DNA from 2 places in the Providencia lanzhouensis genome. Region 1 is predicted to be linked to the other one. Evidence: riboswitches for the same ligand, from Rfam matches in the RefSeq annotation. Region 1 holds a riboswitch; the other holds the start of a gene.
What was found. A riboswitch is a leader RNA that binds a small molecule or an ion and turns the genes downstream of it on or off. The one in region 1 is predicted to bind thiamine pyrophosphate.
Positions count from the first base shown of each region.

Region 1 (7,631 bases):
CTGATGATTGCGAGAAAACCACACGGGAGCGGTAATAAAGCGCTCCATTAAATAACGCTCACAAGGGCGAATATCGGTTTCCAGCAGTTCAACACCTAATGCTTGGCAGTTTTTATCTAGGTTTTGTAATTGACGATATTGCTGGCAATAGATGGCGTAGACTTTTTCGCGTTTAAAATCTCGCAGTTCCACGGAGCGATAACTGATATCCGCTTGCCCTTCAATTAAATGGCGTACTAGGGAAAACTTGGATTCAGGTAAAAAACCCACGGCTTGTTGATAGGGAACAATGATTTTTTGCGGTTTATTATCCGTGAGTAACCAATAGCTTACCTCGACACCGTAGCGGGTATCTCGCCAATGGCGGCTAAGAATAAAGCCTTTTTCAGCGGGGGTGTTTGACTGAGGCATAAAGAAAACTCGCGTAAATAATCTGCAAATTAATATACGCGAGTAGTGGGAATTTATACAGTATTATTTGTCGAGCTAATTAGAAATGCCCAATAATGCAGAAGCGTCGGTTTTGCCTTGTAATAGTGTTTCGGTATCGCCGTCATACACAATTGCGCCATCGGCGACCACTAAGCTGCGAGGGGCGATTTGTAGCGAGTCTTCAATACTATGGGATACCATTAATAATGTGATGGATTTATTAACGCAAACGTCATTGAGTAATTGCAGCATTTCACTGCGCAGCGCAGGGTCAAGGGCGGAAAACGGCTCATCCAGTAATAAAATCGGCTGATTGCGAATTAAACAGCGGGCGAGTGCAGCTCGTTGACGCTGTCCTCCAGACAATTGCGCAGGCATTCGGTCTAAACATTCAGTTAAACTGACTTGCTGCGCCATTTGTTCAACTTCAGCCATTTGCGATGCACTCAAACGTAAGCTCGGTTGTAAACCTAGCCCAATATTTTGCCTCACAGTTAGGTGAGCAAACAGGTTATTTTCTTGAAATAACATGGAAACAGGGCGTTTAGCTGGGGGTGTAAATGTATGATTTTCACCATTTAAGGTGATAGTACCACTGCGAGGAAATTGAAACCCACTAATTAGGCTGAGCAGCGTGCTTTTGCCTGCGCCACTAGGACCCATTACGGCAACTCGTTCCCCCGAAGCTACCGCAATATCAAAATGCATATTTAGGTTATCGTATTGATAATCTAGATTTTGTAATTCAATCATGAGTTTTCCCCGATAGGCGTTCGAGTAGGCTAAACAGGCAGAAACAGAGTAACAACAATAACATCGCGGTAACCGCGCCGTCATTGGTTCGATACGCGCCAATCTGTTGATAAAGATAGTAAGGCAAGGTACGGAACTCTTCATTACCAAACAAGGCGACCACGCCAAAATCTCCAATCGAAATCACGCAAGCGAATGCCAATGCTTGTGCGATAGGTTTGCGTAATGCTCGTAATTCAATGATTTTAAATCGATTAAAACCAGTAATTTCGAGTGATTGGCATAACGGATTATAGCGTTGAGCCAGATCTCGCATTGGGTTATCCAGTACCTTTAGCGCGTAAGGGATAGCGAGCAAGGCGTTAGTCATGATCACCAACGGATAAGGTGTTTCGGGTATTCCAATGGTTTCATTGAAAAAGATAAAAAAGCCTGTCGCCAGCACAATGCCCGGCATCGCCAGAATAATCAGCCCGCTTAGCTCAATGGCCTGTCCGAGTTTTAATGCATTTCTTAAACGCAGTTCACGGCTACTCCATAGCAGCATTAGCGTGAGGATCACGCACAAAATTCCAGCACAGAGTGCAATAAACAGTGAGGTCAATGTGGCTTGCCATAACGCAGATTGCTGTAAAACATCCAGTAATTGACCGTTGAGCCCATCAACAATCACCGCTAATAACGGCGGAATTAATAGCAAAATAGCTGCAGCAATCACCAGCCAGTCACGTAAACGGCGAAACAGGTTATCGGCAGGATCAAACCATGATGTTTGGTGGCTAAATCCAACGGAAAAGGCATGGTTAATACGTTGGCAAATAAGCATTAATCCTACGCAACATCCCAACTGAATTAACGCAAGCAGTGTGGCACGCCCTAAATCAAAGTCGTAGCTCAGTGCTTGGTAAATCGCGAGTTCGATAGTGGTCGCCGCAGGGCCACCGCCCAGAGCCAGTACTGTCGCAAAGCTGGCAAAACAGAGCATAAAAATCAGCGCGCCTGTTGGCAACATCTGACGGCGTAAATAAGGCCACTCTAAAAGGGTAAATTGTTGCCACTCATTGAACCCTAATTGAGCGGCGCTTTGACGCTGCTCAATGGCAATATTTTCAAGGGATTGCAGCAACATCCGGGTTGCGAGTGGCATATTGAAAAAGATATGCGCCAATAAAATGCCACGCAGACCATAAGGGGAAAACTGATAGTCAACACCAAGCCATAGGCACAGTTTTGCTAGCCATCCGGTTTGTCCATATACCGACAAAATACCGAAAACGGCGACTAAAACGGGTAAAACAAGGGTCATTGCACACAAGCGGAGCAAGAGCATTCTTCCCCAAAATCGCCGGCGATACAGGGCTCTTGCAAGAAAAATAGCGGGAATAATGGAAAAAATAGCGGAAAGCAATGCCTGCCAAAACGTAAAACCGATGACATGCCATAAATAATCATCTTCGATTATCTCGCTGAGGGAAATTTCAGGTGCGAAAAACCACAGCGCCCCAAAAGCGAGCAGGGCAACGACGATTAAAAGACCGGAGGCTATTGCCCCCGGTAATAAGGTTAAATTGATTAACGACTGACGGCGGTTTGCCATAAACGTGTCCACGTTTGACGTTCTTTAGCCACTTCTCCCGCGCTAAATTGTAGGGATTTAGCAGGCAGTGGTAGCACGTTATACACTTCAGGCAACGGCATATCGATAACCGGATACATCCAGTTAGTGGTTGGTAATGTGCCTTGGAATTCAGGGGTTAACATAAATTGTAAGAACTGTTTTGCCAGCTCAGGTTGAGGGCTGTGTTTCAATCTTGCCGCCACTTCGACTTGCATATAATGCCCTTCATCGAATAGTGCTGCCGCGTAGTTGTCTTTCTTATCATTTAAAATTTGGTAACCCGGCGAGGAGGTGTAGCTCAGGACAAAATCTCCTTCACCTTTTAAGAACAAGCCATAAGACTCACTCCAACCTTTGGTCACGGTCAGTGTTTTGGCTGCCATTTTCTTCCATGCATCAGCCGATTTATCGCCGTAGATTTTCTCAATCCACAGCATTAATCCTAATCCTGGGGTGCTGGTACGTGGATCTTGGTAAATGATTTTCCAATTGTTTTTGCTATCAAGCAGTTCGTCCATGCTTTTTGGCGGCTGTTTGATTTTATTGGTGTCATAGATAAAGGCGAAATAGCCATAATCATAAGGAATGAATGTTTTGCTCGTCCATTCGATAGGTAATTTAAGCGCATCCGTTTTGATATCTGCAGGGGCAAATAAGCCGGTTTTTTCTGCGGAGTCGAGTAAGTTGTTATCTAACCCTAAGATAATGTCGGCTTTGCTTTTTTCCCCTTCCATACGTAGGCGATTCAGTAGTGCAACACCATCCCCTAGAGAAACCAGTTTTAACTCGCATTCACATTGAGCTTCGAAATTCTTTTTGATTTGAGGGCCTGGTCCCCATTCCGCAGCAAAGGAATCATAGGTATACACCGTCAACGTTGGTTTCTCGGCAGAGGCGAATGCAGCAAAACTTAAGGTGGTTAAGGCAATGAGTGAGGTAAAGAGTTTATTTTTAGTCATTGTAATTCCTGCGTAAATCATAAAAAAACACAGGATTTGAGGAGGGACCGATACAATAATTTGTAGACGGTAGCTCAAATCCCTACGCCGGTATTAGCCGGATCAGGTTCTACGGGTTATTTCTCAGCCCAAATTGGCACCCCGTTGAGACGCAGACTATTGTAATTACTTCAGACATATCTGCAAACTGTATTGATATAGGTTTACCAGTTTGGGTATGTGTGAAACAATTAGGCATCTTTCAAATTTGGTTATTGAGGTAGTCTAGTGATCGATGATGATGGCTACCGCCCGAATGTAGGAATTGTAATTTGTAATCGGCAAGGTCAAGTCTTATGGGCTCGCCGTTATGGTCAGCATTCTTGGCAATTTCCTCAAGGTGGGATTAACCCGGGGGAATCGCCAGAACAAGCGATGTATCGTGAGTTATACGAGGAAGTCGGACTACAGCGTAAAGATGTAAGGTTACTTGCATCTACCCGTAATTGGTTACGCTACAAATTACCTAAGCGTTTGGTGCGTTGGGATACAAAACCTGTTTGTATTGGACAGAAACAACGTTGGTTTTTACTTCAACTCCAATGTAATGACGCCGATATAAACGTGCAGCGCAGTAAATCGCCAGAATTTGACGGCTGGCGGTGGGTCAGTTATTGGTATCCTGTTAGGCAAGTGGTCTCTTTTAAGCGCGAAGTTTATCGCCGCGTGATGAAGGAATTCGCTCCCGTAGTTATGCCTTTGCAGGAACAGAAATTACCACAACGACCTGTTTTTAATAATCGTAGGCGCGGAGTTAAGTAAGCCTATGTTGACGCGTTTACGTGACATTGTCGAAAAGGTTGCGATGGCGACCAGTCTGACTCAAGCTCTTGAAGTTTTGGTCAATGAGACGTGCAAAGCAATGCGCACCGATGTGTGCTCGATTTACTTAGCCGATCATCCTCGCCAATGTTATTACCTAATGGCAACCCGCGGGCTGAAAAAGCCTAGCGGGATTGCTATTCGTTTAGGATTCGACGAAGGAGTTGTTGGCGCAGTCGGTCGACAATCGGAAATGTTGAACCTCGCTGATATTCGCGAACACCCGCAATTTAAATACCTCCCTCAACTCAAAGAAGAACAGCTCAAAGCCTTTCTAGGTGTGCCTGTTGTTTATCGACGTCAATTACTGGGCGTGCTGGTGGTTCAGCAGCGAGAAAAACGGTTATTCAGCGAGACGGAAGAGTCCTTTATGGTCACGCTATCAATGCAGTTAGCGGTGATTTTATCCCAAGCGCAAACAAAAGGTATTTTCGGGCAATATCGACAAAATCGCCTCAAAGCTATCCCTGTTTCTCAAGGAATTTCGATGGCTTATGGTTGGCAAGATACCTCTCAACCTTCTTTAGACAATGTGTATCAAGCGACCACATTGAATATTGATGAAGAGCGTCAACGCTTAGTGATAGCGCTGGAAAGTGCGGCGGCAGAATTTCGTCGTATTAGTAAGCGGTTTATGGCGAGCTCATCGAAAGAAAGCTCAGCTATTTTCGACTTGTATAACCACTTGCTTAATGACCCCCAACTGAAAAAGCGGTTATTTACAGCGATTAATCAAGGGGCGGTGGCTGAATGGGCAGTGAAAACCGTCATCGAAGATTACGCTTTGCAGTTCTCACGTTTACGTGACCTCTATTTAAGAGAGCGTGGCTCTGACCTTCGCACCTTAGGGCAGCGCTTATTATTTCATCTCGATGATTCACTGACACCCACTAGCCAATGGCCAGACCGTTTTATTTTGGTGGCTGATGAGCTAAGTGCGAGCGTTCTTGCTGAATTACCGCTTGAGCAATTAGCGGGTGTGATTGTGCGCGATGGTGCAACGCACTCCCACTCTGCAATCTTGATCCGAGCGATGGGGATCCCCGCGATTATGGGGGCGGATATTGAGCCTTCCTTATTACATAATCGCCATCTGATTTTGGATGGCTATCGTGGCGAAGTGTTTATTGAGCCTGAAAATTTTATTGCTCAGGAATACCAGCAAATTATTGAAGAAGAAAATGTGCTTAGCCGATTAGCGGAAGGCACACTTTCTCAAGATGCAGTACTCAAAAACGGTGAGCATGTGGATATTTGCCTCAACGCCGGATTGAGCCCTCGCTATGAACAGCAAATTCATGATGGGGTGGATGGTGTTGGATTATATCGAACCGAACTGCCATTTATGCTGCACAATGGCTTTCCATCTGAGGATGAACAGAAGCAGTTATATCGGGATGTATTGCAACTTTTTGCAACGAAACCGGTGGTATTAAGAACCTTAGATATCGGTGCAGACAAACAACTGCCTTACATGCCGATCAGCGAGGAAAATCCTTGCTTGGGGTGGCGTGGGATCCGAATCATGCTGGATCAGCCTGAAATCTTTTTAATCCAATTGCGTTCTATGCTGAGAGCTAACCAAGATACGGGCAATTTACGTATTTTATTGCCGATGATCACTAGCATTAATGAAGTGGATGAGGCTATTGGGCTGATTAATCGCGCCAAAAATGAAGTGAGCCAACAACTCGGAAAATCGATTGATTTACCTCCAATTGGCGTGATGTTGGAAGTACCTTCACTCCTGTTTTTACTGCCAGAGTTAAAGCAGCGAGTTGATTTTATTTCGATAGGTACCAACGACTTTACACAATATTTACTCGCCGTCGACCGTAATAACACTCATGTGGCGGCGCTCTATGATAACCTGCACCCTGCGGTGGTGCGTTTTCTATCCATGGTACATATGGAATGTCAGCGTATAGGCCTGCCGATTAGTGTATGTGGTGAAATGGCTGGACAGCCATTAAGTGCTATGGTGCTGATTGCATTAGGTTATCGTAGTTTGAGTATGAGTGGGCGCAGTGTTCCTCGCATGAAATATTTAATTCGTCAGCTTGATCCTCAATTGATGGCTGAGTTAGTGCCTGATTTGCTCGGCGCAGAAACCAGCGAAAATGTTCGCCATAAGATTAGCGAGTTTATGGAAAGAAATGGACTTGGTGGTTTTGTGCGTGGCGGGATCTAGTTTGATCTTCTATGTTATTAATATGTAATTATATGCTGGCAATAACCTCGTGTTATTATGCGACATAATTTTTGACTCAATTATTTTAAAGTGGGGAACGATGAGTAACAGTTACTTAGCATTTCCGGAAATTGATCCTGTAATGTTCTCGATTGGCCCAGTCTCTTTGCACTGGTATGGTTTTATGTACCTTGTCGGATTCGTTTTTGCGCTATGGTTAGCGGGACGTCGCGCTTCTAAGCCAAACAGTGGCTGGACAAAAAATGAAGTCGAGAACTTGTTGTACATTGGTTTTGTCGGTGTATTTGTAGGTGGACGACTTGGCTATGTTTTCTTCTATAATTTGCCTGTTTTCTTAGATGACCCTCTGTATCTGTTCAAAGTGTGGGATGGCGGCATGTCCTTCCACGGTGGCTTGATTGGGGTTATCTGTGCCATGATGTGGTTTGCCTATCGCACGAAACGCCGTTTCTTACAAGTTTCTGATTTTGTTGCACCGTTGATTCCTTTTGGTCTTGGAATGGGGCGTATCGGTAACTTTATTAATGGCGAGCTATGGGGACGGGTTACCCTAGATACACCATGGGCATTTTTATTCCCTCATTCAAGAAGTGAAGATATCCAACTTGCGGCACAAGACCCCTCTCTGTTGCCTATTCTTGAGCAATACGGTGTATTGCCAAGACACCCATCCCAGCTGTATGAAATGGTTTTAGAAGGTATCGTTTTATTCTTGATATTGAATTTATTTGTACGTAAACCTCGCCCAATGGGGAGCGTATCGGGCCTGTTCCTTATCGGTTATGGTGCATTCCGT
Region 1 is NZ_CP174123.1:3,323,034-3,330,664, reverse strand. Features, by position in the region: gene ACIH2S_RS15630 (DNA polymerase II) at 1-411, opposite strand, end outside; gene thiQ (thiamine ABC transporter ATP-binding protein ThiQ) at 487-1,185, opposite strand; gene thiP (thiamine/thiamine pyrophosphate ABC transporter permease ThiP) at 1,178-2,782, opposite strand; gene thiB (thiamine ABC transporter substrate binding subunit) at 2,758-3,762, opposite strand; TPP riboswitch at 3,824-3,916, opposite strand; gene rppH (RNA pyrophosphohydrolase) at 4,030-4,563, shown strand; gene ptsP (phosphoenolpyruvate--protein phosphotransferase) at 4,568-6,814, shown strand; gene lgt (prolipoprotein diacylglyceryl transferase) at 6,915-7,631, shown strand, end outside.

Region 2 (7,631 bases), 1.2 Mb from region 1:
AGATCGGTAGTTTCCAGATCTTCTTGCCCTAAGTGTACGCCATAGGCACCCAGCTCTATGGCTAAACGCCAATAGTCATTAATAAATAATCGGGCATTATGCTGCTTACCAAGGGCTATTGCTTGCTGGATCTGTTCACGTACTTGGTGGTCTTGCTTGTCTTTGATGCGCAATTGCAAGGTGGAAACACCTGCATTTAGCAGGCGTTCAATCCATTCAACAGAATCCACAACCGGGTACAGACCGAGGCAGTGCTCGGTCGGTGGAAATGGACTATTCGGGAGATTAAGCGTTTTGTTCATCACTCACGACCTCAGCAATCTCAGCCCCATGATAGAGTTCGCTACCGTGAGCGCGGAAAGCTTCCGACATCTGCTCCATGCCCGCCTCTTTTTGTGCAGCATAGTCACGAACTTCTTGGGAAATCTTCATGGAGCAGAATTTTGGTCCACACATAGAGCAGAAGTGGGCGATTTTCCCTGACGCTTGCGGTAAGGTTTCATCGTGATATTTACGCGCGGTTTCAGGGTCTAGGGCGAGGTTAAACTGGTCTTCCCAACGGAACTCAAAACGCGCTTTGGACATGGCATTATCACGAATTTGTGCACCCGGATGACCTTTCGCGAGATCAGCGGCGTGGGCAGCAATCTTGTAGGTAATCAGCCCCTGTTTGACGTCTTCTTTGTTCGGTAAACCAAGGTGCTCTTTTGGCGTCACGTAGCACAGCATCGCACAACCAAACCAGCCGATCATTGCTGCGCCAATACCGGAAGTGAAGTGGTCATAGCCCGGTGCGATATCGGTGGTTAGGGGGCCTAACGTATAGAATGGGGCTTCGTGGCAGTGCTCTAGCTCTTCGGTCATATTGCGGCGGATCATCTGCATCGGCACATGCCCCGGTCCTTCAATCATCACCTGCACATCGTATTCCCACGCAATTTTGGTGAGCTCGCCTAAGGTATGCAGCTCTGAGAATTGGGCTTCATCGTTGGCATCTTGCACAGAACCCGGACGTAACCCATCTCCAAGCGACAGCGATACATCATAAGCGGCACAAATTTCGCAAATTTCACGGAAATGCTCATACAGGAAGTTTTCTTGGTGGTGGGATAAACACCATTTCGCCATGATAGAGCCGCCACGGGAGACTATGCCGGTCAGGCGCTTCGCCGTCATTGGTACGTAGCGCAGTAAAACGCCGGCATGGATAGTGAAGTAATCTACTCCTTGTTCGGCTTGCTCTAGCAGAGTATCGCGGAACATTTCCCACGTGAGGTTTTCAGCAACACCGTTCACTTTTTCGAGCGCTTGGTAGATAGGTACGGTACCAATTGGCACTGGGCTATTACGTAAAATCCATTCGCGGGTTTCGTGAATATAACGACCTGTGGATAAATCCATCACCGTATCTGCACCCCAGCGAGTAGACCAAATCAGTTTTTCCACCTCTTCTTCGATGGATGAAGTCACGGAGGAGTTACCGATATTGGCATTCACTTTCACTAAGAAATTGCGCCCGATAATCATCGGCTCAGATTCTGGATGGTTAATATTGGCAGGGATGATAGCGCGACCTGCCGCCACTTCTTGGCGTACAAATTCCGGCGTAATATTTTCTGGCAAAATAGCACCAAAGCTTTGCCCCGGATGTTGCTGCCTTAACACTTCACTGCGAATGCGTTCACGACCCATATTTTCACGGATGGCGATAAATTCCATTTCAGGGGTCACAATACCTTGACGAGCATAATGCAACTGAGTGACGCATTTGCCTGTTTGCGCTTTCAGTGGTGCAGGGCGGTGATTAAAACGTAAGTGATCTAAGCCCGCATCGGCTAAGCGCTGCTGGGTAAAGTCGGAGCTGAGATTTTCGACAGCAACAGTATCCGCGCGTTCACTGATCCACGGCGCACGGATTTTTTTCAATCCTTTGTGAACATTGAGTTCAGAGGCCGGGTCGCCGTAAGGACCTGAGGTGTCATAAACAGGGACGGCCTCGTTATCTTCAAATTTGGGATTATCTTTGTCTCCGCCGATAAGCGTTGGGGAGAGCTGGATTTCGCGCATGGGAACTTGGATATCATCCCGCGAGCCTTGCAGGTAGATACGTTCAGAGTTAGGGAATGAAACACCGGAAATGGTATTGATAAAGTCTTCTGCGGCATCACGCTGCTCTTTTCGAGAGCGTGCTGGTGCAGCTTTAGAGGAAATATCGGTACTCGGTATAACTGCATTATTAGCATTATTAGCATTATTGGACATAGCAATTTCCTGACATCGTCACAGGCTATACGGCGTAAAGCGCCAATAGCGGGTTTATCGAAAGAAAGTTGCTTGTCTGGAGTTCGGAGGAGTAATGGTAAGGCGTTGCGGCTAGTTTTTCGCCAAATAAATAAGCGAAAATTGCGCTGAATGATTACTCTTGTTCCCTTCGCGGGTATTAACCCGATCAGGTTCCGCGGATCCCGAATTAACGGTCTCAGCCTGATGTTTGCACATGCTAGGCACTCCGACAAGAATTAATCAGTATAAAGTTTCCCCGTCATTCTTCAAGCGATAAGTGCGTTGGCTTCTCTCGGCTACCCTAGTCACATACTTGTGTATGCTCCTAGGGATATCCTCGCTTGCCGCCTTCTTCTCACTCGAATAATTTAGGGGAAATCAGTGTATTGGGTAAAAATCCAAAACCTAGAAATTAAAAGTTAAAACTAGGTTGGCTAAATATGGGTTTTACAAACTCCACGAATATTGTGGCCAGTGATTTTCGTTGGCGGCTTGGAGAAGGCGCGGGTCGCCGTTGACGATAAATGTCTCATCGGCGAAATGACACATAGGTAGGTCATTGGCGGAATCGGTGTAGAAATAAATATACGCATCGGTGATTGGCTGGTGGGAAATCCACTGAGTTAAACGCTTAACTTTACCCTCTTTAAAGGTCGGGATACCGTCAACTTCGGTGGTGTAGCAGCCATTTGAACGCTTAATATCAATTCCCATCGTGACATCGGCGCCAAGGTGATCCGCGATCTTCTTCACGATAAAGGTAACCGTTGCAGAGATCACAATGATCGGGATCCCTTGAGATCGATATGAGGCGATAGTGCTTAATGCGCTAGGGTAAATGCGCGGAATGATAATGGTATCCACAAAATCATCTAACCACTCATCGACTTGCTCTGTCTTGATGCCAGCAAGGGTCTGCAAACTAAACTTTAAGTAAGTCACCATATCCAAATTGCCCGCGTTGTATTGCGCCATCATCTCTTTATCGGCTTCGACAAAACGCGGGTCGGTAATGATTTTCTTATCCCACAAATATTGCGTCCAAAGTACGCTACTATCGCCACGGATCAGGGTGTCATCGAGATCAAAAATCGCTAATTTGGTTTGTGTAGACGGGTTTTGCATGAGGTTCCTTTCGTTGACTAGCTCGTCGTTGATTAACTTAAAGCACGAATTTCATTTTTATTAAACATTAACTCAAGGCGTGTGCCTGGCTCAAATAAACGCTCGGATGAGCGGTTGAGCAAGTCTACGGTCATATCCCCCGCAGGCGTGTTCACGCTATAGCGAATAATATTCCCTAAAAGCTGGTGGTCAAGGATCACGGCATCTACAGGGGCGGAAATATGGCTGCCATATTGGCGTCCGACTTCGCGAACATAAATGGACTCAGGGCGAATGGCGAGGGTGCCTTGTAAATTGACGCCCAACATCCCATTGGCTTTTTCTGCTTCCACCAGATTGTAATGCCCCATAAATCGAGCCACAAATTCAGTGGCAGGCTGAGTATAGATATTTTCCGCGGTATCGCTTTGGATAATCGAGCCTTTGTTCATTAAGAAGATGCGGTCAGACATAATCATTGCTTCGTCTTGGTCGTGGGTGACGAAAATGGTAGTGAGCTTCAGCTCTCGCTGGATTTCACGAATTTGCTGGCGTAAGTGCTTACGAATACGTGCATCAAGGGCGGATAACGGCTCATCGAGGAGTAAAATTTGCGGCTTCATCACCAATGCACGGGCGAGGGCGACACGTTGGCGCTGACCACCCGAAAGCTGGTGCGGATATTGGTTCTCTTTTCCTTGTAATTCCACCATATCAATGACTTCTGCCACGGCTTTATCTCGCTCAGCGGGGGGCATCTTACGCATTTTCAACCCAAACGCGATGTTTTCAGCCACGGTCATATTTGGGAATAGAGCGTAGCTTTGAAACACCATGCCCACGCCGCGCTGTTGAGCTGGCTGCTGAGTGATATTCTGGCGGTTGATATACAGCTCCCCGCTGTCAGGCTGTTCAAGTCCCGCAATACAGCGCAGTAACGTGGATTTCCCACAGCCACTTGGCCCCAATAGCGTAATAAATTCCCCTTGTTCAATCGTAAACTGGATATCAGAGAATACTTGGTTCTGACCAAAGGATTTAGTTAGGTTTTCCGCAATGACGTAGCTCATCGTTCATCTCCCGCACGATTCAAGCGCGTTGCTAACCAAGTCAGCAGCAACGTAAATAAGAAGTAAGACATCACTAGCGCAGAGGTAAAGTGTCCGCTAGTTTGGCGCATATTAAACAGATAGATCTGCAAGGTTTCGAAACGGGTTCCCACTAAGATATTGGCGAATACGAACTCCCCCATTAAGAATGAGAAGGAAATCAGTAAAGAAACCAATAACCCTTTACGGATATTTGGCAGCACTATCATTAAAAAGGCCTTAAAGGTGCTGGCACCGAGTAAGTGAGCGGCGTCCATTAAGTCATGCAGATTGATTCCTTGAAAGCTATTCGCCAGTGCGCGGTACATAAATGGCAATGTAATGGTGAAGTAGGTGCCAATTAAGATCCACGGGGTACCGACCAACATGAATGGCTCATCCGCAAAGATTTGCAGTAAACCGACTGAAGAGACCACGGGTGGGATCGCAAAAGGGAGAATAATCAGTAAATCCATCAACCCTTTGAGGTTTGGAAAGCGGTAAAAAACGGCAAAAGTCATGGGTAAAATCACGAGCACGCTGATCAGCAATGTGCCAAAGCAGATCAAGAGTGATCGTCCAAATGCCATTAGAAATCGTGGATCTTGCCATAGTTGTAGATACCATTTGATGGATAGGGCATCAGGCATAATCGTCGCACCCCATGAGCTCGAAATGGAGTAAATAAAGGTGGCGATAATCGGCAGCGCAAGAATGGCGGCAACGGTACCAAGAACCATTTTATGAAACAGTAAACTCGGTGCTTTTGGGCTACGAATATTAGGATTTAGCATGGTAGCTCCGCTTTAATAACCAGTGGTGAATGGCGGTGATAAACCCGAGGATCGCAATCAGAACAACGGATAGCGCGGCTGCCATATTTGGCTCTAAGAACAGGTCGCCAGAGACAAGGCTGGCAATGCGGATAGTCACTAGGTTGTAGTTACCACTGGTGAGTGCGTAAGTACTGGCATAAGCGCCAACGGCATTGGCAACCAAGATAATAAATGTGCCTAACAGTGCAGGAGAAATGACCGGAATACCCACTTTCAGCCAATAGGTTAACTTGCTGGCTCCCATAGTTTTTGCGGCATCTTCCCACTCAGGTTTGAGCGCATCAAATGCGGGATACAGCAATAAAATCCCCAAAGGAATTTGGAAATACACGTAAATCAACATGAGTCCAGTCGCGCTGTAAATGTTGAATTCATCAATCCATCCCCAAGCTTTTAATTGCAGGGTAATTGCGCCGTTGAACCCAAGAATAATAACAAAAGCAAAGGCGAGAGGAACGCCACTAAAGTTACTCGCCATGGTCGAAAAGGAAATCATTAAACGGCGTACTTTTCCGCTCATTTTGTAGATAGAAAATGCCGTTAAACAGGAGATAAATAGCCCTATCAAACTACTAATGATGGAAAGCCATAATGTATTTTCAAATGCTTGAAGGTAGAAATCATTCGTGAATGTCTCGACATAGTTAGCTATCGACCACGCTTCTTCATAAATAAAGCTATTGAAAAACACCCAAATCATGGGTGCTAATTGGAATAAACAAAACAGGACGGCAAAAGGCAGGATTAAAAGTGCAGCTTGCCAATGAAATCGCGCAAATCGTTTCTTTAGCGTCATGACGTTATCTACCTGTTGGCCGGTAGGTTTGCAGGGGGCAGAGATATCGGCCATTAGCGTTCCCCTGCCAATAATTCATAGCACACTTTTTTATCTGGGTGAGAAATGCCCAAAAGATGGCAAACGGTGCCACAAATCGCCGTTTGTAGCATTTCACAATCGGTGTGATGAGAAAATTTATCCCCAATAGTGAATAATGGAACCGTGCGTTCTTCCGGCAAAATACCCCCATGACTCCGATCATTATTCATACCATGATCGCTCGTGACGATAATTTGATAGCCTTGTTCTATCCATGTCGGAAGATACCGAGACAGATACACATCCGCTTTACGTGCCGCATTACGATATTGTGAAGAATCAAACCCAAACATGTGCCCCGCATCGTCGATATTCATCGGATGGATTAACAGAAAATCAGGGTCATACTGGGTTCTTAAATATTCGGCATCCATAAACAGATGGTCATCAGGGTAGTGATCAACCTGATAAAAGCAGCCGTGCTGGATAGCCAGTTGTTCATCATGAGTGAAGCGATCGCGCTCAGGAACAAAAGGCGCTCGATTGTACAATTCACTGACCCAATGATAAGCCGCTGCGGCAGTCGTTTTGCCAGCTTTCTGTGCAAGAGAAAAAATGCTCTCGAAATGGGAAAGTCGAACAACGGCATTATTCACAATGCCACTTTCTACCGGGGGAACGCCAGTGAGAATACATTCGTATAATGGGCGAGACATGGACGGAAGTGCGCATTCTAATTTATAAAGAGTTGCTTTATCGGCTTCGATTAAACCATTGAGATAGCCCATACTCTGATGGGCTACTGAATAATTTAAACCGTCGAGAACAACAAGGATGACTTTCTCAGACATTGGTTTTTTGATTCCTAAAGACATTATTGGAGATTAATTAATACTTGCTGTTGCCACATTTTTGGTAATGTGCGAGATGATTTTTCCCACGCTTCACCATCTTTAATTGGCTGTGCATTTTTATATTGTTCGTCTGGCAGTAACTTCGCTTTAATATCCGCTGGCAGGGTTAAATACGGAGAACGGATTGGGCGGGCATAACCTTCAGCGAGGTTGACTTGACCTTTATCACTGAAAATAAATTCACGGGTTAATTTAGCCGCATTAGGGTTTTTCGCGTATTTGTTGATGATAGTGGTATAACCAGAAACCACCGTACCATCCGATGGGATCACCACGATGAAACGATCGCGGTTGATTTGATCACGGTAATTTAATGCGTTGAAGTCCCACATCAAGCCGACTTCCACTTCGCCTTTTTCAATGTTGGCTAACGTAGGGTCATTGACTGAAAGGCGCTTTTGTTTTGCAAGTTCAGCAAAAAATTCAATGGCAGGTTTTAAATTTCCTTCATTACCACCACGAGCGAATGCGGCGGCTAAAACTGCATTGTTTGCTTGAGCGGCAATACCGACATCCCCGACAGTGACTTTATATTGACCTTTGAGCAGATCTTCCCAACTTGTTGGGACATCTTTGACTAAGTCTTTAT
Region 2 is NZ_CP174123.1:410,213-417,843, forward strand. Features, by position in the region: gene thiE (thiamine phosphate synthase) at 1-302, opposite strand, end outside; gene thiC (phosphomethylpyrimidine synthase ThiC) at 286-2,262, opposite strand; TPP riboswitch at 2,410-2,522, opposite strand; gene ACIH2S_RS01880 (HAD family hydrolase) at 2,731-3,408, opposite strand; gene ACIH2S_RS01885 (ABC transporter ATP-binding protein) at 3,441-4,457, opposite strand; gene ACIH2S_RS01890 (ABC transporter permease) at 4,454-5,269, opposite strand; gene ACIH2S_RS01895 (ABC transporter permease) at 5,256-6,161, opposite strand; gene ACIH2S_RS01900 (alkaline phosphatase family protein) at 6,161-6,979, opposite strand; gene ACIH2S_RS01905 (ABC transporter substrate-binding protein) at 7,003-7,631, opposite strand, start outside.
Region 2: it holds a riboswitch for thiamine pyrophosphate, as region 1 does, so the genes downstream of both, thiC (phosphomethylpyrimidine synthase ThiC) here and thiB (thiamine ABC transporter substrate binding subunit) in region 1, are expected to answer to the same signal.